DNA from 3 places in the Bacillus daqingensis genome. Region 3 is predicted to be linked to each of the others. Evidence: riboswitches for the same ligand, from Rfam matches in the RefSeq annotation. Region 3 holds a riboswitch; each other region holds the start of a gene.

Region 1 (10,002 bases), on a different contig from region 3:
CAAGCTTCCGCCGGTAAACAGAGGGGAAATACAATCAATAGAATAATCATGTAAGCTGATTGACTTTGTCAACAGCCTGGCAGCTCCGGCCGTTACGGCCGAAGCTGCTTCTCTTGCTTTATTCCTCTGGTTTGAAGGTTCGTTTTCCGAGCTCCTGATCGAGCAGCTCAAACGCCTGGCTGTCTTGATCCATGCGCTTCAGCCGGTGGATGAGCGTATCAAACGCCGCCTCTTCTTCCACCTGTTCTTCAATAAACCAGTTCAGAAACGTCATCGTCGCATGTTCGCGCTCATCCAGCGCCAGATCAGCTAGCTTGTAAATGCGCTTCGTCACTTCTTTTTCATGCTCAAGTGATTTGGTGAACGTTTCTTCCACAGAAGCAAACGTATTGTCCGGATCGGGCATGCCGGTGAGCTCTGCTCGGCCGCCGATGTCGTTAATAAACTGGTAAAACTTCATCGCATGGAACCGTTCCTCTTCTGCCTGTGCCAGGTAAAACTGCGCAAAACCGTCCAGGCTTTCACCAGAGCAGTAAGCCGCAGTAGCGGTATAAACGTGAGCGGAGTAAAATTCGTAGTTCATCTGTTCGTTCAAAGCGTCCACAAGTGTTGTGCTGATCATGTTACATCGCGCTCCTCTCAATTAAATGATCCGGCAGCCAGCCGGCGTGCAGGACGGCTGCCGGAATTTCCCCGGAAAGACGCCCGGCCCGGTCGAGCCACTGCTTTGAAAATGTGTATTCCCGTTCTTTTAAAATCATGCCGATTCCCTGATTCGCACTGTAGAGCTGCATGCGACCAAGCGCACGAAGCGCCTCGTCCCGGTAGCGAGGTTTCGTCAGCACAAGCACATGCATCGGCACCTGCTCGTACAGCTCCAGCATCCGGTTGTGCCAGCGGTCTTCACGCTCATACATGCCGCGTATGATTTCTTTGACAAGCGGACACTTCTGAGGTCCGTGAAACAGAAGCAGACGCGTCTCGGCACGTGCTTCCGGACTCATTTCCACGGAAGCTTTCTTCCAGCTGACCGACACTGCGGACGGCTCGACAGCCCGGTCCTTAAAGCAGCGCATAATCCGCCGCTCCATCATCATTTTTTCCATCATGGCGCGCATCGCCTGCATTTCTTCGGCTGTCAGCATGGCAGCCACCTCCCTTTACAGATGCCTTTTAAAGCGACGAGAAATCGGTCGTAAGCTCTTCCGGCGGAGTTGGTTCTTTCCGTTTCGGCTTGTTTTTTTCCTCATAATAGCCAAGGTGCAGAAAGCCGGCGATCCGTTCACCAGCCTTTACGCCAAGCATGCCACGGACGTCCGGCTCGTAAATGTGCGGATTCGTTTTCCACACGGTTCCGAGCTGCCGTTCTGCAGCAAGCAGCTGAAAATTTTGAATCATCGAGCCAATCGCGCCCATGTTTTCATCCTGCTGTTTCTGGCGCGGATCTTCTTTCATTATTACAATTAAATAGGCAGCAGGCTCCATAAACAACTTGCGGCGGTTTTCATGCTCCCGTTTTGCATAGTGCCCGAGCAGCCCTTCAACAAATGCTTCCTTTTCTTCTGCACTCACATACACGAAGCGCCACGGCTCCCGCAGCCCGTGGTTCGGGGCCCATACGGCATCCCGAAGCAGATCCATCACCAGCGTTTTTTCTACCGGTTCATCGGTGTATCCGGTTTTAATAGAACGCCGCTCCCGTATCGCTTTTTGCAGCGGCGTAATCGTAGATAAATCAGTCATGTGTATCCCTCTTTCTATTGCCAGTCTTTCCCTTTATTGTATCAGACGGGCACCCCCGTTAACATCTTAAGCGGCACCGCCGATAAATGATAACCATTCTCAATGGTGTCGAAAAAAAAAGAGAGGGGGGAATACTTTTTTTCGGAAGCGAGAAAGTGAGAATGATTATCAATTAACGGTGCTCTTTTATCATAGTGCAGCTTTTCAAAACCGTCAAGCCTTATCTGCAGAAATTTTCTAAAAAAATAACGTGTCCGGCAGCTGAAGCCTGCGAAGATGACGTTCCCGCGCTTAGCTTCTCTCCGGACGGGGAAGGTACCGGAGTAGACACTGTGAAGGAGCTGATTGGATGAACACGCAAGAACTCTATGCCATGATCAACGAAGCATCTGAACACCTGGAGCTGCATGACGATTTTCAGCAGCTGCTCCGCATTCCGGAGAGGCAGCTCGCCTTTTCGGTTCCTTATGAATCCGATGAAGGAAACATGCGCGTGGTGGAGGGTTTCCGTACACTGCACTCCTCCCTGCTGGGTCCCGGTAAAGGCGGCATCCGGCTCCACCCGGAAACAAACATCGACGAAACGTCGCTGCTCGCCTCCTGGATGACGATGAAAAATGCCTTAATGCACCTGCCCTTCGGCGGCGCAAAAGGCGGAATTGCTGCAGATCCAAAACAGCTGTCTGATAACGAACGCGAGCGCGTGATCCGCTCCTACATCCGTAAGCTGTCCCCTTACATCGGCCGCGACCAGGACATTCCCGCTCCGGACGTCAACATCGGCCAGCAGGAAATCGGCTGGATGCTGGATGAATACGAAAAACATCTGCACGATCCATATAATGCCGTCTTCACTGGGAAAGATCCGGTTATCGGAGGCATCCCGGGCCGGGTGGAAGCCACGGCAGCCGGCGTCGTTCATACGATTCGCTGCTGGCTCAAGGAACAGGACCGCAGCCTGAATAATTTGAAAGTCGCCATCCAGGGAGCCGGAAACGTCGGATCGTTCTGCGCCCGCATTCTCGCTGATAAAGGAGCGATCATTACGGCGATTTCAGATTCCTCTTCCACTATCATTGATGAGAATGGACTAAACGTGGAGAAAGTATTGAAGAAAAAAACCGACACGGGCAGCCTTGGCGGAGACCATGAGTCAGCGGCCGTATTTGAAGTGCCGTGCGACGTGCTGATCCCGGCCGCCATGGGCGGCGCTATTGATGAGGAGACCGCCCGGCTGATCCAGGCAGACCTGATCGCAGAAGGCGCGAACGGTCCGGTAACAGCAGATGCAGACCGGGTGCTGGAAGAACGCGGCATTGAGGTACTCCCGGATATTCTGACCAATGCCGGCGGTGTCGTCGTTTCCTACCTGGAGTGGCGGATGAACGAGCGCAAGGAAGAATGGAGCAAGGCCGATGCGCTGAGTCAGCTGGAGCACTACATGCGCCAGGCCTTCAGCCGCACGAACCGGACCAAGCAGGATTCCGGCGTCTCCTACCGTCGTGCTGCCTATTACACGGCCTGCAGGCGTCTTGCTGATGTGATGCAGGCACGCGGGCTGATCAAGTAGCCTGTCCTGTCCAGATCGTCCACCGGTTGGCTTCTGTTACAGCCCCTTCCGAAAGCTTCGTCTGCAGAAAATCGAGAAACGCTTCCAGCTCGCTGTCTGTCAGTTCGTGTAAAATACTCCGTCCCGTTCGCTGGCGAAGATCATCCAGCAGCTGCTGCCTCGTTGCAAACTGTTTTCGCTTCTCCCATATAGAAAAAACTGTCACACCGGTAAAGCCGGCAGCTTTCATCTGCTCGAGGACGTCCATTTTATTCGGACGCCTCTTTTTTTCGACCTCGGCAAGGTGCGGAAAATAATCAAGCAGCCAACCCCGGATGTGCACGTGGCTTCCGGGAAGCAGACAGTCTGAAACGGTCCGGTCCTGTATGATCAGCCGCCCTTTCGCACACAGCACCCGTGCTGCCTCTTTCAGAAAAGCGGCTGTATCCGACAGATGATGGATCAGTGCCCGGGCAAGCACCAGATCCTGGCCGCACCGTGCGAGACCGGTTCGTTCCGCGGTCCCCTGCTGAAATGAGAGCCGTCTCTCGTGCTGATGACGTTCTTTTGCATCGCGCAGGCTTACTTCCGAAAAATCAATGCCGACTGCTCTATCAGCCCCAAGTTTCAGCAGCTCGTTCGTATAGATCCCCCCGCCGCAGCCAATGTCTGCGGCATGCTTGATATCTTCTCCTGCTGTCAGCTCCTGCATCGTTTTTACCCAGTCAGCGTCGGCGTCCCTGCTGTTATAGCTCCCTTTTAACCGTTCATCATGAAAATGGATGCTCATGTGTTCTCACCTCCCTTCTATTATATCCTTTTTATGGGAAAAATGAAGCCGCGCTTCTTTTAGATGATTTTGACAACTTACTCCCTTTTCCTGTATGATGACGACAAACTTGATAACGTAATGAACAACAGGTGATCTGCTTCGCCAGATCTTAAAAGGGAATCCGGTGCAACTCCGGAACGGTCCCGCCACTGTAAAAGGTTAGCAGCCGCTGTGCCACTGGATTTTTTCCGGGAAGGTGCGGCTGTGTTCATCCTTGAGTCAGGAGACCTGCCTGTCGTTCTTTACCATCAGCCCTACGGGTCATAGGGAGGTGGAAACAGGCTTGTTCAGCTTTGCCGCAAAACACGTGCGGCCAAAGCTTCGTTCGTGCTGGAAAGACACCTGTTTTGTCCTGCTGCCGTGCCGGAAGGGTTTCCCCCTTTTCGGCACGGCTTTTTGTTTGTCTCGGCGTCATACATTTGAAGGAGGAATGAAGCATGAAAACATCTGTACAAGGCTATCCGCGCATCGGTGAAAACCGGGAATGGAAGCGCGCACTTGAAGCATACTGGAAAGAAGAAATAACCGCAGCTGAGCTGCAGGAAAAAATGAAAGCCATCCGGCTGGAAAGGCTCACCCGCTTGGAAGCAAGCGGACTGGATCTGGTGCCGGTCGGTGACTTTTCGTATTACGACCATATGCTCGATATGGCGTTCATGTTTAATCTGGTACCGGAGCGTTTCGCTTCCTTGTCCGGAAATGAGCTCGATCAGTATTTCGCAGCCGCACGCGGGACGCGCGAGGCGCCTGCGATGGAAATGACGAAATGGTTTGATACGAACTATCACTATATCGTGCCTGAGCTGGAGGACAGCTGGGTGCCTGACGTTACGAGCAACTACCCCCTTGAACAGTATCGGGAAGCGGAAGCCGCGGGTATAAAGACAAAGCCGGTGCTCGTCGGACCCTATACGTTTATGACGCTTGCGAAAGGACTGGAGGCTGAGCACCGCGACAGCTGCATGTCCGTCCTGCTTTCGCTGTATGCAAAAGTGATTGGCGAACTGCACGAGGCCGGCGCTCCGCTCATTCAGCTTGATGAGCCTGCACTCGTCACATCCCTGACCCGTGAAGAAGCCGGACAGGCCGCTAAGTGGCTACAGCAGCTGCTTGACTTAGTCCCGAAGGCACCGCTGCAGCTGCAGACGTATTTTGAATCGCTGACGCACTGGGATTTATTCGCCACTCTTCCGTTTCACGCCTTCGGACTCGATCTGATGTATGACGACGGCGATACGCTCCAGCAGCTGCGGCAGCATCCACCTCACCAGAATGCGGCGCTCGCCATCGGCGTAATTGATGGCCGTAACGTCTGGAAAAGCGACCTCCACGAAGCACAGAAGCTCGTTCGACGCGTTGAAGTGCTCTGTCCGGAAAACCCATTAATCCTGCAGACAAGCTGCAGCCTCCTGCACGTACCGGTTTCCCTTAAGCAGGAGGAACGCTTCGTCGAGGACTTGAAGCAGGGCATGGCTTTCGCTGACGAAAAGCTGCAGGAGCTCCAGCTGCTGAAGCAGGTCTGCACGGGCTCTCCGGAGAACACGCTGGACGGTCATCAGGCGTCTCTTTCCAGGTTCCGAAAAAGCTATCCGGCAGCAGGAGACAGCAGCAGCGAGAAGCTCGCTATGAGAGAGCCTGTTTTCTCACGCCGCGCTGAACTGCAGCAGGCCAGGTGGCAGCTGCCGCTCCTGCCGACAACGACTATCGGCAGCCTGCCTCAGACGACCGATATGCGAAAAGCAAGAACCGCCTATCGGCGCGGGGAACTATCCGCTAAACGCTACCGTGCAATGGTGGAAGAAAAAATGCAGCGCTGGATTAAGCTTCAGGAAGATATCGGGCTCGATGTCCTCGTGCACGGTGAATTTGAACGCAACGACATGGTAGAATTTTTCGGGGAAAAGCTGGACGGTATGGCCGTCACACAAAATGGCTGGGTCCAGTCGTACGGCTCCCGCTGCGTCAAGCCGCCGCTCATTTACGGCGCGGTATCTGCTCCAGGTTCGATGACCGTCTCTGAAACCGCTTATGCTCAATCTCTGACGGATCGCCCGGTAAAAGGCATGCTCACCGGGCCCGTAACTATTTTAAAGTGGTCATTTGAACGGAGCGATGTGCCTAAATCGGTGACGGCCTATCAGCTTGCGGAAGCGTTGCAGCAAGAAGTTGAAGCCCTTGAAGAAGCAGGCATTGGTATGATCCAGATAGATGAACCGGCTCTTCGGGAAGGCTTTCCACTGAAACGGGAGAAACGCGCCCATTACTTGGACTGGGCTGTCAACTCGTTTCGTGCCGCGTCCGCTGTTGCGCAGCCGGAAACTCAGATCCATACGCACATGTGCTACAGCGACTTTCACGATATGATCGACGCGATCAGTGCCATGGACGCCGACGTCATTTCCATTGAAACATCGAGAAGCCACGGCGGCCTGATTCAGGCGTTCGAGGACAGCACGTACGACAAGGGCATCGGACTCGGCGTTTATGACATTCACAGCCCCCGTATTCCCCCGGTTCGAGAAATGACCGACATGATCGAGCGCTGCCTGAGCGTTCTGCCGGCCTCCCAGTTTTGGGTGAATCCGGACTGTGGCTTAAAAACCCGCAATGAATCGGAAACAGAAGCTGCCCTTCGCAATATGCAGCAGGCGGCAGAAACCGTCCGGGAAGCTCTTACAAGCCGGACCAGCGGCGTGTAAGTGGGAGACGATTGCGGCCGGGGGCTTCTTTGATTGGTGGCAGCGTTTGACAAGTTGCGGGTGCAGAATGAAAACTTTCATAGGCGAAATGAAAACTTTTTCGTTATGTCGAACGCATGGTAATAACAATAATAAGTTGACGCGCGAGCTTGATAAGTTTAGGCTGCATGATGAAAAGATTGGAGCAGCGGTTGATAAGTTGCGCACGTCAAATGAAACGTTCGTGCATGTACCGTGCCGTTCAGACCCTATTCAGCATCCTCTCCTCCAGCAGAACAAAGAAAAGCTCCCGGATACTGATCCCGGGAGCTTCTCTTTCATCTAAATACAACTAATTACCACACTCAACAAACATTCAATTTACAGAAAAAGGTTTACCAGATTTCTGCCTCCATTATATGCTAGGACGTAGAATCCCTGATAGAAGGAGATGGACGATGAACATCACATTCCCACGCTGGTTCTGGTGCAGCCTGACAGGATTTCTGGCAGTGCAGATGCTTTTATTTCCTCTTGCAGCAGTAAGCCCTCTTGACGCGAGAAGCACTGTGCTGCTGCTATTGTTTACGATTACGATCGTTTATCCAGCATTCTTTTTAACTACGATCATACTGTTATTGAAAAAGCAGAGCCCGTATGAAGGAAGAACGGTCTTTGCCTGCCTGTTCTTGCTACTTCCGCTGCTTATATGTGTTCCGTTTCTTACCGGACTGTAATCCTTTCAATAAAACAACAATAAGCTCCCGGATGCTTAGGCTGTTGACAAAATCAATTTACTTACACGTTTATTCGTTTGGTTGTATTTCCTCTCTGCTTACCGAGCCTGCAGTGGTCATGCCGTTCAAGATCGAACGGCATGGAATCTTCAAACTGCGCTGAGTTCACTGGCGTCCATGCCGAATACCTCGGTGCAACGGAGCTGCTTAATGGAGAAAGACGTCACGATAAGTATATGCGACTGCTCTTTTGCTCTCATAATGAATACGTTGAAGTACTGGCACCCCCTACTCGTTATAGAAATATCGCGTAAAAAATGGACTTATCCATATTGACCAAACTCGTTCCCACCGTAACAAAGTGTTTCAACCGGACTGCCAGCTGCCAAATCGGAGGACCTCGACTCCAGGAGGATCAGAACGAGGCGAAGATCCACCGATTCCGACGCTAGAAGGAAGCGGTTAGCTGAGCCCGTTCCCTCCGGAAAGCGAGTGTCCAAAGAGACGGGCCGATGCATGGTGATTCACCAATAAATGCGTTGTCGAAAATCAAAAGCTCCCGGATGCTTAAACATTCCGGGAGCTTTTCTTTTATTCTAATAAACAAATGCGCGGTAGGCGCCGACAAGTCCGTTTCCAAAGTGGTTGGAGTTGCCGAGCGGCTGTGCAGAGTTATTCAGCACGCTTCGTACTTGCTGAGCCGAATAGTTTGGACGGTAGTGCATCAGAAGGGCTGCAACGCCGGCTACGTGCGGAGCTGCCATCGACGTTCCGTTGAGGCTGCGGTAGCCGTTGTTTGGATACGTGCTCTGAATGCTGACGCCAGGTGCTGCGATTTCAACAGCCGGACCTGTGCTGGAGAAAGACGCACGGTTATTGTTTGCATCAACAGCGCCGACCGCCATGACAGAATCATATTTAGCCGGGTAACCGACAGAGTCGCCTGTGCCGGATGCATTGCCGCTGTTACCTGCCGCAGCGATGAGCAGCAGTCCCTGATTGTAGGCATAGTCCGAGTATGCGCGCAGAATAGAGGAATCTGTCGGACCGCCGAGAGACATATTCACAATGTCCATATTGTTCAAAATGGACCACTCAATGCCTTGCGCGATTCCGGCATTGGAGCCGCTTCCGTTCTGGTCAAGAACTTTGACCGCGTAGAGTCGTGCCTGAGGTGCTACGCCGAGAACACCGACGCTGTTATTCAGTGCTGCCACTGTACCAGCTACGTGCGTGCCGTGGCCGTCGTTATCAATGTAAGGATTGCTGTCGGGCCAGCTTGAGAATACGGAATGACCGCCGTACACGTTCAAATCCTGATGGTTTGCATCAATACCAGTATCGAGGATCGCCACGCGAACTCCCTGTCCAAAATAGCCAAAACGGTGTACGTCCGGAGCTTGTACTTGGGATACGCCATAAGGAACGGTCTGCATTGCCTGCACTTCTGCATCTTCTTCTACATATTCTACATGCGGATGGTTAGACAATCCTTTTGCCTGACCTTCTGTTAAGGAAAGCTGATAAACCGGCAGCAGCTCGAATTCGTGGAGAACATCTTCATCCTCTACGCCGAATGCGTTCAGCAGTCCTTTTTCAGCATTGCCGGAAAACATGACCAGATAGTCTTCTTTGTCCTGCTCCCCTGCTGATACAGCGGAAGCAAACAGTCCCCCCGTGATCATCATTAAAGCAGCAAACAACCAGATAAAACGCTTCATCCAAACACTCCTTATGCAGTTTTTTTCACCGCGGCGGTGAGCGGCCGTCATTTCACATAATTTTCCGAAAAGTCGGCTCCTCTTTATATTATTCGCCACTCGAAAAAAGACAAGCTTGTTTGTAAGTATTTGTAAAGATGACGTATGACGCAGCTAAGAAAGCACCTGCACACATCCAATAAATGGATGTTAAATCTTAGGCTTTAAAGCGGTGCTGCACATCCGCTTCACACCGCAAAAAAAGCCGCAGGCAGCCCTCCTGCGGCTTCACGATGATACTCCGGTTTTCAGAAAATGACGCAGCTTTTCTTGGTCTTCGGCGATTTTCTCCTGCAGGCTGCGGTTGTAAAAGATGGCAGCCGGGTGAAAGGTCGGAAACAGCAGGTAATCGCGATCCGACCAGACAAACGCACCGTCTTGAAGGCGGCGTACCGGCGTTCGGATAAACCGGCCGTGGCAGTCGCCTACTTTATAGTCCGTTCCTGCCAGCCGTCGCAGGCCAATGTTGCCGAGTGTCACAATCACTGGAGCCTGAACGTGGCTGAGCTCATAATCGAGAATCGGTGCATGAGCTGTTATTTCTTTTTGGGTCGGTGGACGATTGTACTTTCGCTCGGTCACCGTTCCGTCTCGGTTGTTCCTCTTCCCCCATCGATACGGCCGGCTGCGGACCGCACTGGTGATATATACTTCTTCACGTGAAAGTCCGAGGCCTTCCAGAAAGGCCATCAGCTCTTTGCCT
Region 2 (10,002 bases), on a different contig from region 3:
GGCTCCTGATTCATAAATTGGTCAGATGGGAAGCCAAGAACAACTAATCCGCGCTCCTGATAATCCTGATAAAGCTCCTCCAGCTCTTCAAATTGAGGAGCGAGCCCGCATTTTGTTGCTGTATTTACGATCAGCATCGGGCGTCCGCGATATGTATCAAGCGGCATTTCCTCCCCTGCAGAAGTGATCATCGTAAAATCATAAACAGTCTCAGCCATTTGTTACCTGCTCCTTTCATCATCGTAGATTCAATGTCAGTATAGCTGAAGCTGTTCGCAACGGTCTTTTATTTTGCTCAGCCATTGAAAGGGAGAGAAAATTATGTTTAAATAGTAATGATTACGATTTGAGGAGAGGTCAGAATGAATAAAATACCGGTTACCGTGCTGAGCGGTTATTTAGGAGCGGGAAAAACGACGATGCTGAACAACCTGCTTGCAGAGAGGGGAGCGCGGCGCACCGCGGTTATCGTCAATGACATGAGTGAAATTAACGTTGATGCGGGGCTGATTGAGCAGGGTGGTTTCAAACGGACTGAAGAAAAGCTTGTTGAGATGTCAAACGGCTGTATTTGCTGCACACTGCGCGAAGATTTGCTGGAGGAAGTGAAGCAGCTGGCGGAAGCGGGCGGCATAGATCACATCTTGATCGAATCATCTGGAATCAGCGAACCAGTCCCGGTTGCCCAGACATTTACGTACGTTGACGAGGAAACCGGCATCGACCTTACCGAGTTCTGTGCGATTCAATCGATGGTAACCGTCGTGGATGCCAACCGGTTCTGGCATGACTTTCGTTCAGGAGAATCGCTGCTTGAACGGCAGCAGGGTGCTTCAGAAGACGACGAACGGGATATTGCGGACTTGTTAATCGACCAAATTGAATTTTGCAACGTGCTGATTTTGAACAAAACGGACCTTGTATCCGAAGAGAAGCTGACCGAAATCGAGCAGGTGCTTCGGAAGCTGCAGCCGGATGCGGAGCTGATCCGTACAACGCATGGAAAAATAGACGCAGATGTCCTTCTGGCTGAACGCAGGTTTGATTTTGATCAAGCCAGTATGTCGGCCGGATGGATGAAAGAGCTTCAGCAGGAGGAACATACGCCGGAAACAGAAGAATATGGCATATCGAGCTTCGTTTACAGAAGTCGTACTCCGTTTCATCCGCAGCGCTTCGTTGACTGGATGCAGGAGCTCCCGGAAGAGGTGGTGCGAATGAAGGGGATCGTCTGGAGCGCCGCCTACGGCGATATGGCGCTCTCGCTTGCTCAGGCTGGTCCGTCCGCTTATCTGCATCCTGTTGCTTATTGGGTGGCAGCGCTGGATGAGGAGGAGCAGGCTCATTATCTTCGGGAAAATAAAGATCTGCGTGACGAGTGGATGGAGGGAATCGGTGACCGGAAAACAGAATTTGTGCTGATCGGACTGCACATGAATCAGGCGAAGCTGCAAACGCAGCTTGATGCTTGCCTGCTGACAAAATCAGAAATGCAGAGCGATATCGTTTATACGGATCCGTTAAAAGAACTATTTCCCGGGAAATAGAAGCGTTTAAAGCGGGCACCCTTCTTACAGGGTGTCCGCTTTTGTAGGAGGAAGCCTGTCAGACTGCCTGGCCTCATGCCGTGCAGAAGCTGGTGAGGTGCGGTATAATAAAGCAATATATATACTGCGAAAGGAGACGCCGGCTTGGTTGATACAACTCAAATTGATACGTATTTGATTTTAAGCGCCTTTATTTTAATCAGCGGTGTTCTCGCGGCAAAGTTTTCCAACAGAGTGGGACTGCCGTCTCTCGTGTTGTTTATTCTTCTCGGCATGCTCGTTGGCAGTGACGGCCTCGGTATCGTGTATTTTGACAGTCCGGAGCTTGCACAGCTTGTCGGTATTTTTGCCCTCGTCATCATCTTGTTTGAAGGTGGTCTGCAGACGAAATTTGCGACCGTTCGCGCCGTAGCGCTTCCTTCGATTTCCCTCGCGACAGTTGGAGTGATTTTAACATCAGGGATCGTCGGTCTGGCGGCGTATCTCATATTTGACATTACAATGATGCAGGCACTGCTTCTCGGTGCAATTGTCGGTTCGACCGATGCCGCTGCCGTATTTGCTGCCCTAAAGGAACGGAACATTAAGGCGAAGATGGGCGCGACGCTGGAGGCTGAATCAGGGACAAACGATCCGATGGCGGTCTTTTTAACAATTGGCTTTATCGAGCTGATTATCATTCCGGAAACGGCCTGGTGGGCGCTTCTGCCGGAATTTGTCTGGCAGATGGGGATCGGTCTCATCGTTGGTATCGCTGTCGGTAAAATTGCCTCGATCGCGATTAACCGGGTGAAGCTGGATTCAAGTGGTCTGTACCCGATCTTTTCGGTAGCGTTTGCGCTGCTTACATACGGGGCAGCATCCGCAGCGGGCGCAAGCGGATTTCTGGCGGTTTACATTGCGGCCCTCGTGATCGGGAACTCAGAGCTTACGTACCGGTACTCTATTTTCCAATTTAACGAAGGATTTGCCTGGATGGCGCAAATTCTGATGTTTATTTTACTCGGCCTGCTCGTCTTTCCGGCAGACTTGTTCAGCCTTGACATTATCATCGGCGGACTGCTTCTTTCTGCAGCGCTGATCTTTATCGCGAGGCCGGCAGCCGTTTATTTGTCCACACTCGGCATGGGCTATAAAAACAATGAAAAGCTGTTTCTGTCGTGGGCAGGTCTTCGGGGGGCGGTTCCGATTATTTTGGCAACCTTCCCGATCGTGGCAGGGGTGGAGAACAGTGAATTTTTCTTCAACATCGTTTTCTTCGTTGTGCTCACATCCGCTCTCGTGCAGGGAACGACGATTTCGCCGCTCGCGAAAAGGCTTGGTCTCATGGGACCGAAGAAGGACAACCCGCACCACTCCATTGAATTGATATCGATGGGGAAAGCAAATGCAGAAATGGTCCAGTTTAAAGTGGACGGCGACGCACTGATTGCAGGACAGAAGCTAAAAGACGTTGACTTTCCGCGTAAAGCATCGATCAGCGCGATCGTAAGGGATGAAACGTTAATCACTCCTTACGGAGAAACAGAAATTCAAAACGGGGATTTTCTTTATATTCTCGTTGCTTCCCGCTATAAGCGAGAACTGAAGCGGGCACTCGAACAGAAAAAATCACCGCAGCCACCGTATTCCTGATTCAGGAATACGGCTGCTGAAAAGGCGGACCGATCAACATCGGTCCGCCTTCCAGAGGGTTGATAAAGTCATTTTAAGTGAATAAGATTGCATCTGCCTGTATCTGCGGACACTCGCTTTCCGGAGGGAACGGGCTCAGCTAACCGCTTCCTCCTGCTGTCGGAAGCGCTGGATCTTCGCCTCGTTCTGATCCTCCCGGAGTCGAGTTCCTTCGACGTCGGCAGCTGGCAGTGCGTTTCACGTGCCTGGCTATGCATACACAATCGGCTTCCATACAGGTAAACCTTCCCGATGAAACGTTTCGATGTTAAGTAGGGAAGTCCGTCCTTCATCGAATTCATGATAAACGTAAAAAAGCAGCTGCGTCTGCCTGTCGTGACGTTGTTCTCCACGAATCAGAGCCGTTTTCCCGATGTGTCCGGCGTACACGTGGAAACAGCGCAGTCTGAAGATGCCGTGCCGTTCAGATCTGCGAACGGCATGAAAAGCGCGAGCGGAGCCGGACTGAGTCTTGAAGGCTTCTTGTGAGAAGCCTGAGTCCGAGTGAAGCCGCGCCATCCTCCCGTTCCTTTCTTCTCTTCATACAGGGGTCACCCTGAGAAGAGCTGAAGGCCAGCCCACGGCAGGCTAGGTAAGCAGAAGGAAAATACAATCATACGAATAAACATGTAAGTTGATAGACTTTTTCAACAGCCTGAAAGGCGGACCGATCAACATCGGTCCGCCTTCTTTTTTATCGATTAGCACGGGCAACCGGCGGGCTTACGCTTATCTGAGCCGCTTTATGTTGTATTTGCCTCAGGCTGTTTTCGCTTTCGTGGCGCTTGTGCCGTTTTATTCGTTATAACGATTTTGTTAGGCCGCTCAAGTTCGTTTTTACAACAGGGTTGCTTACAAGGAGGTCTTAACCGGCATGATTCGATTTGCAGGCTCTGCATCGAGCTTTGCAAATTCCGTTAACTCGCATATACTAGGACGCAGCAGATGCAGGTGTTCAGCCTGCCTGAATAAAAGGAGGAATTGACATGGCAGAACAGCGAGGCATGATGCTGGTGCAGACAGGTAACGGGAAAGGAAAGACGACGTCGGCTGTTGGAACGGCGGTTCGGGCAGCCGGACGAGGGATGAGCGTTAAAATGCTGCAGTTTATCAAATCGCCGGAGCGTACATACGGGGAAACAATATCGCTGCGAAAGCTGGGGGTTGAAGTAGAGCAGCTTGGCATCGGCTTTACGTGGACAAAAACGCCGGAAGAACACCGTGAAGCGCTGCGTGCGGCTTGGCCGAAAGCAGTAGAAGCACTGGATGGGAGCTACGATGTCGTCATTCTGGATGAGCTGAACAACGCGCTTGCCATTGATTCCTTTCCAATTGACGATGTGCTTCCGCTCGATGATGTTCTCTCGGCACTGACCAATCGTCCGAAGCACGTCCACGTTCTCGTAACAGGTCGAAACGCACACGAAAAAATAAAAGAAGCCGCTGATCTCGTTTCAGTCACAGAAGCCGAGAAGCATTATTACGATGAGGGCATTCCGGCGATTAAAGGGATTGAATTTTAATGAAAGCAGCGCCGCTGATGATTCAGGGTACGCATTCCGATGCAGGAAAAAGCGTGCTGACTGCCGGCCTCTGCCGTGTATTTGCGCGTCAGGGCTTTAAGACAGCGCCGTTTAAGTCACAAAACATGGCACTTAATTCGTATATCACGGCGGATGGTCTTGAAATCGGCCGGGCACAGGGCATGCAGGCCGAAGCATGTGGAATGGAAGCGGACACAGACATGAATCCGATTCTGCTTAAGCCATCCGGCTATAACCGGTCGCAGGTCGTTGTAAACGGCAAGGTTCTTCGCGCCATGGAAGCAACGGAATATCGGGAGCAGTACTTTGAGAAAGGCCTTCAGACGGTGACGAATGCCTATAACCGCCTAGCCTCCAGAACAGAGCGGATCGTGATAGAAGGAGCAGGGAGCCCGGCAGAAATTAATTTACAGGACCGGGAAATCGTGAATATGCGCATTGCCCGCATGGCCGAGGCACCTGTCCTGCTTGCAGCCGATATCGACCGTGGCGGCGTTTTTGCATCGATTGTTGGCACGCTTGAACTGTTGAGTAAAGCAGACAGAAAGCGTGTGAAGGGCTTCATCATCAATAAATTTCGCGGAGATCAGTCTTTGCTTCAGCCGGGACTTGACTGGCTGGAGGAGTATACCGGAAAGCCGGTCGCAGGGGTGATGCCCTATCTGCCGGACCTCCGCCTGGAAGAAGAGGATTCGCTTGGCTTGGAGACATACGGAAGGGAAACGGCCGGCAGGGATCTCGATATTGCGGTTATTCGCTTTCCTTATCTATCCAATTACACGGATCTGGACCCGTTCCGGTTTGAACCGGACTGTGCTGTTCGATTCGTCGAGCGGCCTGAGCAGCTAGGCGAACCTGATTTGCTTATTCTGCCAGGCAGCAAAACGACGGTTGCCGATGGACAGTTTTTGATCAGAAACGGATTGAACGAAGCGATTGCAGAAAAAGCGGGAGAGATGCCAATCATCGGAATTTGCGGCGGCTATCAACTGCTTGGCAGAACAGTCGAGGACCCGGCAGCTGCGGATACAGAGCTGAGAGAGTGTCAGGGGCTGAATGTGATTCCGGATATGAAGACGGTGATGGATCCAGTGAAAACGACAGTGCGTATCTCAGCGAGCGTTAACTGGGAGCGTAAGGTGCATTCGCTCACTGGATATGAATTGCACATGGGGCAGACCGTTCACGAAGCTCCGGAGTGGTTATCCGGCGGGATTCATGGCAGCAGCGCGGCAGTGAACAACGTGTACGGCACGTATATGCATGACATTTTTCATAACGATACATTCCGCCACGCACTGCTGGACAGCTTGAGACGTCAAAAAGCGCTCCCGCCTGTCCGGAGAGTGAACGTTTCAGAAGAGAAAACGAAGGCGTTTGACCGCCTGGCCGATGCAGTCGAAGCACATCTTGATATGGAGCTGATTGAACGGCTGATGAACGAAGGGAGACAAACGGATGAACTGGCGTGAAGCGGCAGAGAACATACCTGAGATCGATAAACTAGCAGCTGAAAAGATGCGGATGCATCTGGATACGTTAACGAAGCCGCAGGGAAGCCTTGGACGACTGGAGGAACTTGCTGTCATGCTTGCGGGCATGCAGGGAACGGTTCAGACAGACAAGCCTGCGGTGCTTGTATTTGCAGGTGACCACGGGGTGACAGCTGAAAGGGTCTCGCTTTACGGATCAGAAGTCACCGCGCTGATGGCGCAGAATTTTGTGACCGGCAAAGCAGCGGTTAACGTTCTCGCGAGACAGATCGGAGCAAATGTTTATGTGTATAACGTGGGGATTGATGCAGCTGATACGGCAGCTATCAACCGCAACGTTCGTCGCGGTACCGGAAATATAGCAAAGGAACCGGCGATGACTGCAGCAGAAGTGAAGCAGGCACTTCAAATTGGAGCCGACGCCGTTGAAGCTTCAAAGGCAGATATTATCATCCCCGGGGATATGGGCATCGGCAATACAACGGCAAGCAGCGCGCTGCTGTGTGCGTACACGGGACTTTCTCCGGAAGCGGCAGCGGGCAGTGGGACAGGTGTAGAGGGGCAGCAGCTCAAGCATAAAATCGAGGTGATCGGGCGAGCGGTGAAGCGGTCTGATGCGAAGGAACCGCTTCACATATTAGCTGATTTAGGCGGTTTGGAGATCGCGGCTATGGCCGGAGCCATGGTTCGCGCGGCTTCAATGCGGAAGCCGGTTCTCGTAGACGGGTTTATTGCAACTGTTGCCGCTATAGCTGCAGCAAAACTTGCACCAGGAGCAGAGCGCTTTTTTCTTTACGGACACAAATCTGCAGAAGCAGGTCATGCAGCGGCGCTGGAAGCAGCTGGCGGAAAACCGCTGCTTGATTTAGGGATGCGTCTCGGCGAAGGGACCGGGGCGGCCGCTGCTTATCCTCTGCTAAAAATGGCACAGGCGCTGACGGAAGAAATGGCGACGTTTGCCGATATCGGCCTTGCCTGACAGAACAGATGTAGACTTTTTCCAGCAGTCCATACTATAATACAAAGTAGAACTGAAAAACGTAACGCTCGTCAGCAGAGAGGTGTCGGCATCAGCCGATGAAAAGGGAAGCCGGTGTGAATCCGGCACGGACCCGCCACTGTAAACGCACAGGCATTTCACAATCCACTGCATTCCGCGGGAAGGGTGAGGCTGCCGTTTATGCGTAAGTCAGGAGACCTGCCTCTCTGTCGATTTAAACACCTTCGGGAAAAAGGTTGTTTGAAGTGCAGACGAGGAGATTTCCGGGAATCTGAAACGGCTCTCTTCATGCATTTTATTCAGCGCAGTCCTTCGAAGGGCGGCGTTTTTTTATGTTCCACTACATAATCATGGGGGAGTAACGATGAAAAAAATGACGGCACCGCTTCTGCTATCAGCCGCGCTCATCATCAGCGCATGCGGGACAGAGGAAAACAATGAGAACGGGAATACGAACACGGACAATCAGGAAGCAAACGAAGACACGACTGGCAACAATGAGGCAGCGGAAGATGAAGAAGGAGCTGCAAATAACACAGAGAACAATGTATCAAACGAGGAGCAAAATGATGAGGATAATGAAACAGCCGGAGAGTTCCCGGTAACGATAACGGATAACGCAGGCAATGAAGTGACGATCGACGAAGAACCGGAAACTATTGTTACGCTGCAGCCAAGCGATACAGAAATATTATTTGAAATCGGCGCAGGCGACAGACTCGTAGGGGTTTCGGAGTATTGCAATTATCCGGAAGAAGCGCTCGAAATTGAAAATGTCGGGGCGCAGGACATGGATTTGGAACGCATTCTCTCTTTAGAGCCTGACATGGCACTCGTTTCGGATTATCACGCCTCCAGTCATGATGATAGTTTAGAGCAGTTGCGTGATGCCGGAATTGATGTCGTTGTTGTGCGGAATGCCGAATCGTTTGAAGGCACTTATGACACGATTGAAACACTCGGCATGCTTACCGGAACAGAAGAAAATGCAGAAGAACTCATAGCGGAGATGGAGAGCGGCATGGAAGAGCTCGCGGAGCTTGGAGAAACGATCGACGAAGAAGAGCGCAAGCGCGTCTGGGTGGAAGTAGCACCATCTCCGGATATTTTCACTACTGGTACCGGCACCTTCATGCATGAGATGCTGGAGACGATCGGGGCGGAAAACGCAGCGGAAGAGCATGAAGGCTGGGTGAATTTGACCGAAGAAGAAATTGTCACGCTCGAGCCGGACACGATTGTCACTACCTACGGATACTATGTGGAGGATCCTCAAGAAGAAGTAATGAACCGCGATGGCTGGAGTGATGTTCCTGCTGTGGCAAACGAGGACGTACACGATGTGCAAAGTGATATCGTGACGCGCTCCGGTCCGCGCCTTGTAGAAGGAACCCGTGCCGTAGCTGAGGCTGTATATCCGGATGTTTTCGAATAAAGCGTGGCTGTACTATGCAGGGAGCCTCGGTCTTCTTGCTGCTGCGATAACACTTGGACTGTTTTATTCAAGCGTAACGGTCCCGGTTCCGCATATTTTGCATATTATTCTGGATAAAACAATCGGCGCTCAGCTGCTGGATGACGTTCCGTCCAACCAGTACTCGATTATTTGGGAAATCAGGCTGCCGAGAGTGCTGCTGGCTCTATGTGTTGGCGCGTCTCTCGCGCTTGCCGGAGCAGCATTTCAGGGGTTGCTGAGAAACCCGCTTGCGGACCCATATACGATCGGCGTTTCCTCCGGTGCGGCCCTCGGCGCTGTTTTCGTTATCTTTTTCCAGCTCACGATCGTAGGACTTGGTGCATTTACGCTCCCGGCTGTATCGATTGTGAGCGGGTTTCTCACGCTCATGCTTGTGTTCGGGCTTGTAAAGCTCAGCAGCAGAAGTTTGGCGATCGAAACGATTATCCTTGCGGGAATTATCGTCAGTGCATTTATCGGATCGATCATTTCACTGATTATCTCGCTCGGCAGCCAGGATGAAATGACGCAGATTATTTACTGGCTGTATGGGAGTGTTGGTATGAGAGGCTGGAGCTACGTGCAGCTGATCGTACCGTTTCTGATTATCGGTTCCATTATGCTCGTCACCCGCTACCGGGACCTGAATGCACTTGCGCTCGGAGAAGAAGCTGCCGGTCATATTGGTGTAAACGTCGGCCGCGGGAAAGTGTTTATTCTTGGCGGCGCGTCGCTGCTGACTGGTGCGGCCGTTGCTGTATCGGGTACGATTGGCTTTGTTGGTCTAGTTATCCCGCACCTTGTAAGGCTTGTTACGGGACCAGATCACCGGCATGTGCTGCCAATTTCCATGATCATCGGAGGGGCCTTCTTAATCTTTGCAGATATCACGGCAAGAACGATTATTGCACCAAAGGAACTGCCAATCGGTGTGATCACGGCGCTGATCGGCGCACCAATGTTTGCGTTTCTGCTTATTAGAAACCGCATCGGAAAGGGGAAGAAGCTGGCATGAACATCACCGGACTGAGCGGCGGCTACGGCGGCCCTCCAATCATTGAATCGATGGACCTTCATATAAAACAGGGAGAATTTTTCGGCCTGCTCGGTCCGAATGGCAGCGGAAAAACGACGCTGTTTAAGCTTGTCAGCGGTTCCCTTAAGCCAGACCATGGAGACGTATCGCTTCAGGGTGCTTCGCTGTTAACGATGTCTCCAGTGCAGCGTGCCAGAAAAATAGCCGTTCTCACACAAGAAACAAATGTCTCCTTCGATTTTACTGTCGAGG
Region 3 (10,002 bases):
TTGGACGGTTTCGCACTGCCAATATCACCGGATATGAAAAGCTGATCAAACTGGTCCATCAGGCCTGCTTTTTTAAGCCTGCGCCTCTGTGTATCGCCTATCCCGTTTGTCACCGCACAGATCACTGCATGATACGACAGATAATCCAGTATTTGTTCGGCACCGTCGACTAAGTATACATGTTCTTCCAGCCCCTGACGGAACATCCGGTCTGCCCGTTCCCCGGATCCTTTTTTCCCAAAGGCAGCGAAGGTTCGGTTGAACCGCTCGGTAATCACATACTCTTTTTTTACTTTTCCTTGTTCATATTGCTCCCATAAGGAACGATTCGTTTTCTGATAGTAATCACGAACGTCCTGATTAAACGGTAATCCATATGCGTGAAAAACCTGATGAAGCGACTGCTCAGCTGATCGTTTAAAATCGAGCAGCGTATCATCCAAATCGAATAACATCGTTCTCATCCTGTTCCCCCTGCAGCATTTGATTTTCGTTTAGTATACCATACGCATGTTAGGTTCTCTTTGAGAATTGCCGTTTCACGTTCGCTATATCCGTTTATTGCCAATTGCGTTAGAATAAAGGATGTATCATTCGATATCCGAATGAATCAGGAGGCCGCCTATGATTCGATTGCTCCGTTATATCAGCAATATCCTGACGGGTGCTGTTGTCTTTGTATTTGTGATTTGGATGAGCGGAGCTGCATTTGAAGAATCCCGGCTCATACCCTCCAGATGGTATTATTTCCTGCTTGCTGCAATATGGATCACAGGGATCATCTGGCAGACAAAGCCGCGTATGAGAACGTGGGGGATCGTCGTTACGATGCTTCCAACCGCGTATATCATCATCGCATTCTATCTTGCTTGGATGTTTCAAGGAACTCCTGCCCAGCAATAGTACCCTTATTTCCTCATTTGAGAGGAAATAACGCTTGATGAAGCATGCCCAGAAAAGAAAAGTGTATGCCCCTTGTTTTAACGCCACTGGCTGTTCAAACGTTACCACGATGAGGAGGAATTCAATCGATGCAGATTCAAGGATTGCACCATGCTCAAATTACGATCCCTAAAGGACGTGAACAGGAAGGCCGGCAGTTTTACTGTGAATTGCTTGGCTTAGAGGAAATGGAAAAACCGGAAGCTCTAAAAGGCAGAGGCGGGTTTTGGCTTCACGCCGGAAACCTGCAGGTTCACGTAGGTACAGAAGACGGGGATGCAAGAAGCGCAACGAAAGCACATCTTGCTTATGAAGTAACCGGCTTGGAAGCTTGGAAAGAAACACTTCGAGCACAAGGCCTTGTGCCGGAAGAATCGGTCCCTGTCCCCGGAATGGAACGCTTCGAATTCCGTGATCCGTTTGGCAACAGGGTCGAACTGCTGGAAGTTACCGAAGACCCTTCCCTCTGACGGGCAAATAGCTCTATGGATAGGGAAGAGCCCCTTTCCTTAGAGCTATTTTTTAATAAGCAGATTGATACAGGCCTTAAACCGGGTATGGTAAACTGTACGTAAACTGAAATCATGCCTTGCAGAGGTCTACCACCTACTCTTTCTAAGCTGCTATGACTGTAACCTGCTTCTCAGCCTCCGCGGGCTGCAGGGAGGAATGATGATCAAATGTTTGGACTGTTTTACCGTACGTATCAGACTTGGCAGATTCCGGAATTCCGCATTACAGATTCTCCTTACATCATTAAGGCCGTACAGGAACGGGATTCGTTTATGGATGCGACTGACATTTTAGGCGGTGCGGGTTCAATGGGACGTTATGTCTTTTATGAGGCCTCACGCGATATTTTGCTTGTTTTTCGTTTTCCGCTGTCCAACTACGTGAATATTTATGTGCACTTACGCGGTGCTGACGGCAAGTTCGGCCAGGATGACGGCATCAAGGTTGCTACCGTTACGCTCTCAAGCATTAAACCGGAGGAACACAGCGTCGATTATCATTTAAATGGCTGGTGGATTCCGCTTTTAAACGGCTTCTTCCTCTACTTGATTGATGACATGAAGCATCAGGAAACCGGGCGCGAGCCCCGGGTGAATACTTCCCGGCTGCGAGAGCTTGAGAATCAGTCGCTTCAGATAAAAGATCAGCTTCAGGATCTGTTCCGCTCAAGAAAGAGCCAGGGAGGCCGGCAACCTACGTAATGCGTCCAAGCTTTCCAGGTGGACGCTACGACCGGACTTTACGGCACGTTAAGATGCTTTTAACACCTATAATAAAGTCCTGAATGGAACGCACTTCTCGATGGAACGCAGAACGTAACGCCGGAGGTCGCATCCAGACCTCCGGCGTTACGTTTGCTGTTTCGATAGCATGCGGCTGGCCACTACACGCAAAGGGAGCACTTACCTTTGTACGTCGATAATCACGCGGCCTCTGATTTTGCTTTTAAGAATATCGTGAAGAGCCTGCTGAATCCCGTCAAGTCCGATCTCTGTCGCTGTTTCTTCCATATGGGACGGCTTCAAGCTGCCAGCACATCTGGACCAGACTTCTTTACGAAGCGGCATCGGGCAGTATGCTGAGTCAATTCCAAGCAAATCCACCCCTCTCAAAATGAAGGGCATCACCGTCGTCGGTACTTCTACCCCGGCCGTAAGCCCAGATACAGCAACGCTTCCATGCTGCTTCACGCTGCTTAAAATAGCCGCGAGTACGCTTCCTCCTGTCGGATCTACTGCTGCTGCCCACTTTTGTTTATCGAGAGGCCGGATCTTCTCAGGAGTGACCTCCTCCCGACCAATCACTTCTGCTGCACCGAGCTTTTTCAAATAAGCTTCTTCTTCAAGACGTCCTGTACTCGCTGTAACATGGTAGCCTCTTCCCGCCAGCATATCAACAGCCATGGAGCCGACACCTCCTGAAGCTCCCGTAACCAGTATCGGCTTATCTTCAGAGGTCAGGCCATTTTGTTCCAGACGATGAATCGACAAAGCTGCAGTAAAACCGGCAGTGCCGATAATCATTGATTCACGCAGAGACAGGTTTTCCGGAAGAGGCACAACCCAGGCAGCCGGCACCCTCGCGAACTGGCTGTAGCCCCCGTCGTGGGCAGTGCCGAGATCATAGCTCGTGCAAATCACCCGTTGGCCTTTACTGAAATCGGGAGATTCCGAATGCTCAACGGTTCCCGCCAGATCGATCCCAGGTACCATCGGATAGTCCTTTGCAATTTTCGCTTTTTTATGGAGCGCAAGCCCGTCTTTATAATTCACACCTGAATAATGAACCTTAATCAGTACTTCTCCTTGAGGAAGGTCTTCTTTATTCCGCTGAATCAGTGACCCCGTTCCCTCTCCTTCAGTCTGAAACGCATAAAACTGTTCTGACATGATGAGCCTCCTCTGCAGATTTTGGTTTCTCTACAGTGTATTCGCTTTCATCGCGTCAATTCCTGCCGTTTTTGAAAATGTGACTGCTTTACCGATTCAACATGTTCCATGTATGCCTGAACGAAGGAAGCAATCCGCTCTTCGTCATCAGGCTGGGGCAGCAGCTCCACTTTCAGAACAGGAGGCTCTGCCCCGGTTACTAGCTTCAATAAGGAACGAAGCCGATCCACCGCACCGCAGAAATGTGGATAGAACGAATCACCTGTTCCAAATATGCCGCATGGCGTTGCAGTTAAATCCTGTGATTTGATCCGATCCAGTGCAGGCTTCATGTGACGGGGAATCTCGCCGTTTCCCCACGTATACGTCCCGAACAGAATCCCCTCGATTTGGTGCAAATCCAATTCATCCGGCAGATCACGAACGGCCGTTTTTTCTGCATACCAGCCTCGCTCATGAAGCTTTTGAATAATTAAATCTGCAAGCTCATCCGTATTCCCCGACATCGATTGAACAAGAACCGCGATCACAGCTCATCAAACCCGTTTTGCTCCGTTACTTTTGTATAGGCTCTGGATTTCTGCTCAAAGAAATCTGATTTTGTTTCATTCATCATGTCGTCACTGAATACTTGAATCCACGGCATTGGGTTTTCTGAACGATGATACAGGTTGGAAAGACCGAGCTGCCTGAACCGCTTATCTGCGAGGTATTCCACATATGCTTCATATTCATTCGTATCAATGCCTTTTATGTCCTTCAAAAGGACAGCGGCCCACTCTTTTTCAAGCTCAACCGCCTTAGCGATCGTGTCATAAATAAATGCTTCGTTTTCCTCTGTCCGAAGCTCTTCGTTTTCAGCCATCAGAATTCGGATAAATTGGGAAATGAAATAGGCATGCTGCATTTCATCACGCTGAATGTAGCTGATCATCGTACTCGTTTTGACCATTTTTTGATTGCGGGCGAGGTGATAAAAAAATGCAAATCCAGCATAAAAATAAATTCCTTCCAGATTGACAGAGTTAATACACAGCTCCAATAAACGCTGAGGTGAGGGGTTCTTCCTGAAACGTTCATAGGAATCCAGAATAAGGGCATTTCGCTTTCGGACGAGCGGATCATTTTTTGCGTCATCAAATGCTTTTCTTTGTTCATCGGTGGAAACGAGAGAACTCAGGACATAAGAGTACGATTCATTGTGTACGGCTTCCTGCTGCGCGATCACGGCAAATACTGCTTTAAAGCTCGGATCGCTTACATAATCAAGCACCATCGACATCGTTGGTGTCTGCAGACTGTCGAGTGAAGCCAGCTGCGTATTGACCTTTAAAAAAATCTCCTTTTCTGCGTCAGACAAGGCGTCCCACTGTTTAATATCGTCCTGCATGTTAATCTCCTGCGCTTTCCAGAAGTTAGACAGTAAAACGTGGTACATATCGTACATTTGCGGATAGGCGATATCGTTCCAGTTTAAAATGCCGGAAGCTCGTCCGTTTATAATGCCGGTCGATTTATTCGCGTGATCCGGCTCAAGCAGCTTCATTTTTGTCAATGTCATCGTATGCTCCATCCTTTCGTTTTGCTGCCTCCTGCAATCAGGAGTGACAGCTTTCGCATTCTTCAATTTCTCCCTGGGACGTGCTGCGCACATAATAGGTCGTTTTCAGCCCTTGACGCCAAGCCTCCATGTGCAGCTGCAGCAGGTCTTTTGCGTGAATATCGTGGCGGACATACAAGTTAAAGCTGATTCCCTGATCGACATGGCGCTGACGCGCTGCGTTTTGGCGGATGCTCCAGTGCTGATCCAGCTCATGCCTGGCCCTGTTGTAATATGGGTACGTATGATGCGTAAGGTCCGGCGGTGTAACCTTGAGCTTGAAATTTTTCTTTTCTTCCGCGTACTCCAGTGCATAAACAGGATCAATGCCATCTGTCGAACCGGCAATTTTTGCCGTTGATGAATTTGGGGCGACCGCCATCAGCCAGCCGTTTCGAATTCCTGTCTCAGCTGTTTTCTGCTTCAGCTGCAGCCAGCGGTCTGACGTATAGCCCCGCCGCTCAAAGTACCGGCCATTTTCCCACTCTGAGTGCCGAAAAGCAGGATAAGCTCCTTTCTCCTCTGCGAGCGCTGCACTTGCCTGAACAGCGGCAAACGCAATCCGTTCATACAGGTCATCCGCGAAAGCTACCGCGTTCTCTGATTCCCAGTCAATATGGTTCACAGCAAGTACGTGGTGCCAGCCAAATGTTCCGAGACCGACGGCCCGGTATTTTTTATTCGTCTCCTGTGCCTGGCCGACAGAAAGCGTATTTAAATCAATAACATTATCGAGCATTCTTACCTGTATAGCTACCGTCCGCTCAATCACATCATCTCTGCAGGCTGCAGCCAAGTTGATAGAGGAGAGATTGCAGACGACGAATTCACCCGGCTTTCGCACGATCACGATACTTCCGTCTTCCGCCACATATTCATCAGTGATTTCTGAGGCGGACATATTTTGGGCGATTTCGGTACAAAGGTTGCTGCAGAATATCGAGGTACGGCCCATTGCCTTTTTGTTCGGGTTGCCTCTGTTCACTTCATCCCGATAGAACATATAGGGCGTTCCAGTTTCCAGCTGAGCGATCATGATGCGTTTCATGATATCCATCGCACGGTACGTCTTCCGCGGAAGCATCGGATGCGCGCAGGCTTCCTTATATTTTTCAGTAAACGCAAGGTGGTCCGTTTCATCATAGAAATCCTCCAGACCGAGCGAATTGCCGTTCTCATCCTTCCATCCCATGATGGTCTTCACCTGATGCGGACAAAATACCGACCACTCTCCACTGCTGCGTCCGGCTTCATCTGTTTCTTCCAGCATTCTCATAAAGTGATCAGGAATACTGACGCCCGTAAATATATCGTGCGCTTTTCTGCGCTCATCTCCATTGTTTGTCTTCAAGTCCAAAAACCCGCTCATAATATCCTTGTGGAAAATATCTAAATAAACTGCAACAGCCCCCTGCCGCTGGCCAAGCTGGTCGACGCTTACAGCAGTATCATTAAGCAGCCTGATCCAGGGAATAACACCTGAAGAGGTCTCTTTAAAGCCTTTAATGTCCGAACCAAGCGCTCTCACCTTGCCAAAATAAACGCCGATTCCTCCGCCATCCTTACTGAGTCTTGCCGTATCCCAATTGTTTAAGTAAATGCCGTCCAGCGAATCCGAGACGGTGTCGATAAAGCAGGAGGAGAGTTGCCCGTAGCTTTTCCCTGCATTTGCTAACGTAGGCGTCGCTACCGTCATGTAGAGGTTAGACAGCGCCCAGTATGCCTCTTCTACGAGCATAATCCGTTTACTGGCCGGCTCATCTTGCATCAGGGCCATTGCGATTACGAGCCACCGTTCCTGTGGAAGCTCCCACACCTGCTTATCATGATCTCTTGCCAGATACCGGTCTGCAAGCAAAAACAGTCCGATAAATGTAAATGAATGATCCCGGTCCGGCTCTATTATTGTTTCTAATTTTTCAATTTCTGCTTTTGAATACGACTGCAGCAGCGAGGAGCTGTAAATTCCCTTTTCCGTCAGTACCTGCAGCAGTTCATAAAACCCGCTGTAAGCCTTATAACCGCGCTGAGCCTCTGCCTGCTCATAAAGTCGCGTTAAGTAAAACCGGGCTGCTGCAAATGTATAATCCGGCTGGTCCATGGCGATCTTGTTAAGGGAGGTATGCAGCGCATGATCAAACGCTTCCTCCTCCTGTTTCGATTCGACCTGCTGTTTCAGTTCCGATAAATCAAGTTTGTAGTTGTTTTCCAGCTCGTTGATCGTGAGCTGAATCCGTGATTGTAGTGCAGATTTCATTGAAATGCCTCCCTTTTCTTCTACATGATTCACTATATTGAATGATGCAGCACAAATCAGCAGAACCAAAAAAGTGCCTCTTCGGAGGAAGAGACACGAAAAAGGAAACAGCACAGACGCCCGGCATACCGGCGCTGCACCATTCCCTTTCTCAATCCCCGAAGAAAAGAAACGTCTGAAACGTACGGCAGGTCTCCTGGCTTCTGCTTCATCCTTACAGCCTCCCTTCCCGTTAAAAAACAGTGGGTGATCGGCTGCTCGTCAGCAGTTACAGTTGCGGGGACAGCTCCGGCTTTTAACCGGATTCCCTATTAAACCGCTTTTGCGGTACCTGTACGTTTCTGCACGCTATATTTAGATGTCTACTTGCTTATACACTCAATATATTGATTATGCTACCTCTATTCCCAGCTATTTGCAACATGAAACTTGCAGAATAGCAAATCATTTTCAACGACATACTGATAGACCGCCTTCAGCTGACCATATTTCTTTTTTTGTCAAAAGATGCAGGTTTCGTTGTTCATCTAAAGCTTTTTTCCGTTCATGAAATATTGCGCTGCAAGACTCTCTTCTTCTGACAACGGTTTTCCGTATTCGTCCATCAGCAAGTTTTTCAGTTCTGCTTCATCGCCTGCACGAGCGCTTAACGAGGCTGTTTTCTCCAGCAGCTCCAGCTCCTCGATAAACAGTTCTTTCGACAAGGGCTTCCAGTGTGATATGACGTTCCAGGCTGAAGCAAAAGGCTTCAGCTTTTTTACAAGCTGCTTTGTTTCGTCTGGCGTATAGTGCCAGGATGATGCATATAAGTTCGGAGCAGTAATATCTCCTGCAAACAAAATATCTTCCTCTGCCAGGTGAACAATCAAATGATCAGACGCGTGGTTGCCGCCAGCATGAACGAGCCGGCAAGTGATTCCGCCGAGGTCAAGTACCAGCTCATCGTTAAACGTTATCTCCGGCATATGGATACGTATAGAACGTTCAGCTGGAAATTCTTTTTTTATCGCTTCTGCACAGAAACGAATCTCTTCTCCGGTCTCGACCCGCTCGTCGAGTGCTTCATCCTCCCATGAATAGGACGACAAACGCTGCAGCTCTGTTTTCGTCGCCTCTGTGCTGATAACAGGCGTTCGGTTTAACGCCGACGCCCCGAAAACATGGTCCCAGTGCCAGTGGGTCAGAACAGCCAGTGAAGGGGCAGGAACACCGCTTCGTGTTAATTCGTCTAAAAACAGACGCACGTGTGCTTCTGAGTTTCCGGCGTCGATCAGCAGCGTCAGATTATCCCCGACTACTGCGCCAAGAATGGGCCTGTCTGTTTCTTCGACCGGTGTGAGATAATAAAATCGCTCCGAGAGCTTCTTTAATTCCTGCATGAAAATTCCTCCTAGTCCGGCTGCTTCAATAAGACTGCAAGTGCATCCCTGTTATCGGTGATATCCTCCAGCGTATACTGATCCAGCACATGCAAGTAGGCTGTCAGCGCATCAGAAAGAGCAAACTGAAGCTTGCATGCCGGTGTAATTGGGCACGTGTTCGTTTCACTGTTAAAACATTCCACCAAATGAAAATTGTCTTCGGTATGTCTGACAACTTCGCCAATATTTATATTCTGCGGTTCACGTGCAAGTCGGATACCGCCGTTCCTGCCACGGATTGTCTCTATGTAGCCGAGCTTACCGAGTCGATACACAACCTTCATAAGATGGTTTTTGGAAATGCCGTAAGCCTCTGATATGTCCTTGATTTGCGACAGCTTTCCAGATGGCTGAACTGCAGTGTACATAAGCACCCGGAGTGAAAAATCGGTATATTGAGTTAAATGCATGGCGGTTCCCCTTCCATTTCCTGCTGCTGTTTCATAAGTAAATGCTGCTTCAACAGTATCCTGTCAAAGCAGCACCATGTCTTTCTATCAGTGTAGCATATGAACCCGCTCGAAAGCATAGTCCGAAGCATGACCGTTAAAACAGGCCGGTCAGGCCGGCGAGAATCGTTCCCGCAATTCCGATCAGCGCCGCGTAGCCAAGCGCAGGAACGACCGTTCTTCTGATGATATCGCCTTCCTTATCTGCAAGCCCGACCACCGCCGCAGCTGCGACGACGTTATGCACGCAGATCATGTTCCCTGCAGCTGCACCCGCAGTCTGCTGAGCGAGAACCAGCGTCTGATCAAGCCCTGCTGCCGACGCAACAGATGTCTGAATTGGCGCGAAGGTCAAGCCTGATACCATTGCACTGCCTGTAATAAACGATCCCAAAAGTCCAAGAAACGGCGCTGCAAGATGCCAGACGCTTCCGAGGCCTGATGCGAGCATCACAGCAATGTGTTCCGGCATTGATACGAGATTTCCGGCATTAACACCGGAATTAATAAACACGTTCACTAACGCAAGCGTCGGGAACAAAGCCAGTGCGGCTCCGCCTACCATCTTCCTCGAATCCATTACGGCTTCTCCGACGACTCGCAGTTTTTTCCGCTGCACGAATACAGACAGCACCGCTGCAAGAAGTAAAACTGCACCTGGTGAGTAAAGCACCTGCCAAGTAGAAGTGGCGGTTTCAACACCGAGAATCGTTGTCCATGACAAATCGACCGCCGTTTGAGCAAATTCCTGGATTGGTTCTACTATTCTTGTCAGCAAAAGCAGGCCGATGACGATAAAGTATGGGCTCCATGCTGCAAAAAGCGACATATTCGGTGCTTCCTCTTCCTGCACCGCTTTAGGTTCCAGCGCTTTCTTCCACTCTTTTTCCGGCATAAAAATACCGGCGCTTGCCGTAGCTGCTGCGACAGC

What was found. Region 3 has a riboswitch for cobalamin ahead of ACFO4L_RS00735 (ribonucleoside-diphosphate reductase subunit alpha). Riboswitches for the same ligand answer to the same signal wherever they lie in the genome.
Region 1: another riboswitch for cobalamin. It lies ahead of metE (5-methyltetrahydropteroyltriglutamate--homocysteine S-methyltransferase); the one in region 3 lies ahead of ACFO4L_RS00735 (ribonucleoside-diphosphate reductase subunit alpha).
Region 2: another riboswitch for cobalamin. It lies ahead of ACFO4L_RS05715 (ABC transporter substrate-binding protein); the one in region 3 lies ahead of ACFO4L_RS00735 (ribonucleoside-diphosphate reductase subunit alpha).

Annotation. Positions count from the first base shown of each region.
Region 1 covers NZ_JBHSGK010000004.1:66,136-76,137, reverse strand. The annotation lists gene ACFO4L_RS05200 (ferritin) at 119-622, opposite strand; gene ACFO4L_RS05195 (hypothetical protein) at 624-1,145, opposite strand; gene ACFO4L_RS05190 (nitroreductase family protein) at 1,174-1,743, opposite strand; gene ACFO4L_RS05185 (Glu/Leu/Phe/Val family dehydrogenase) at 2,093-3,313, shown strand; gene ACFO4L_RS05180 (class I SAM-dependent methyltransferase) at 3,306-4,082, opposite strand; cobalamin riboswitch at 4,195-4,374, shown strand; gene metE (5-methyltetrahydropteroyltriglutamate--homocysteine S-methyltransferase) at 4,562-6,823, shown strand; gene ACFO4L_RS05170 (hypothetical protein) at 7,261-7,539, shown strand; gene ACFO4L_RS05165 (S8 family peptidase) at 8,136-9,260, opposite strand; gene ACFO4L_RS05160 (uracil-DNA glycosylase) at 9,528-10,002, opposite strand, start outside.
Region 2 covers NZ_JBHSGK010000004.1:176,048-186,049, forward strand. The annotation lists gene ACFO4L_RS05685 (glutathione peroxidase) at 1-218, opposite strand, end outside; gene ACFO4L_RS05690 (GTP-binding protein) at 363-1,547, shown strand; gene ACFO4L_RS05695 (potassium/proton antiporter) at 1,692-3,182, shown strand; gene ACFO4L_RS05700 (cob(I)yrinic acid a,c-diamide adenosyltransferase) at 4,208-4,744, shown strand; gene ACFO4L_RS05705 (cobyric acid synthase) at 4,744-6,237, shown strand; gene cobT (nicotinate-nucleotide--dimethylbenzimidazole phosphoribosyltransferase) at 6,224-7,237, shown strand; cobalamin riboswitch at 7,301-7,478, shown strand; gene ACFO4L_RS05715 (ABC transporter substrate-binding protein) at 7,623-8,693, shown strand; gene ACFO4L_RS05720 (FecCD family ABC transporter permease) at 8,680-9,729, shown strand; gene ACFO4L_RS05725 (adenosylcobinamide amidohydrolase) at 9,726-10,002, shown strand, end outside.
Region 3 covers NZ_JBHSGK010000001.1:159,768-169,769, reverse strand. The annotation lists gene ACFO4L_RS00770 (YjjG family noncanonical pyrimidine nucleotidase) at 1-464, opposite strand, end outside; gene ACFO4L_RS00765 (hypothetical protein) at 625-903, shown strand; gene ACFO4L_RS00760 (VOC family protein) at 1,032-1,412, shown strand; gene ACFO4L_RS00755 (hypothetical protein) at 1,623-2,156, shown strand; gene ACFO4L_RS00750 (oxidoreductase) at 2,358-3,344, opposite strand; gene ACFO4L_RS00745 (flavodoxin domain-containing protein) at 3,392-3,874, opposite strand; gene ACFO4L_RS00740 (ribonucleotide-diphosphate reductase subunit beta) at 3,871-4,905, opposite strand; gene ACFO4L_RS00735 (ribonucleoside-diphosphate reductase subunit alpha) at 4,943-7,201, opposite strand; cobalamin riboswitch at 7,371-7,552, opposite strand; gene ACFO4L_RS00730 (MBL fold metallo-hydrolase) at 7,729-8,580, opposite strand; gene ACFO4L_RS00725 (Rrf2 family transcriptional regulator) at 8,592-9,032, opposite strand; gene ACFO4L_RS00720 (L-lactate permease) at 9,169-10,002, opposite strand, start outside.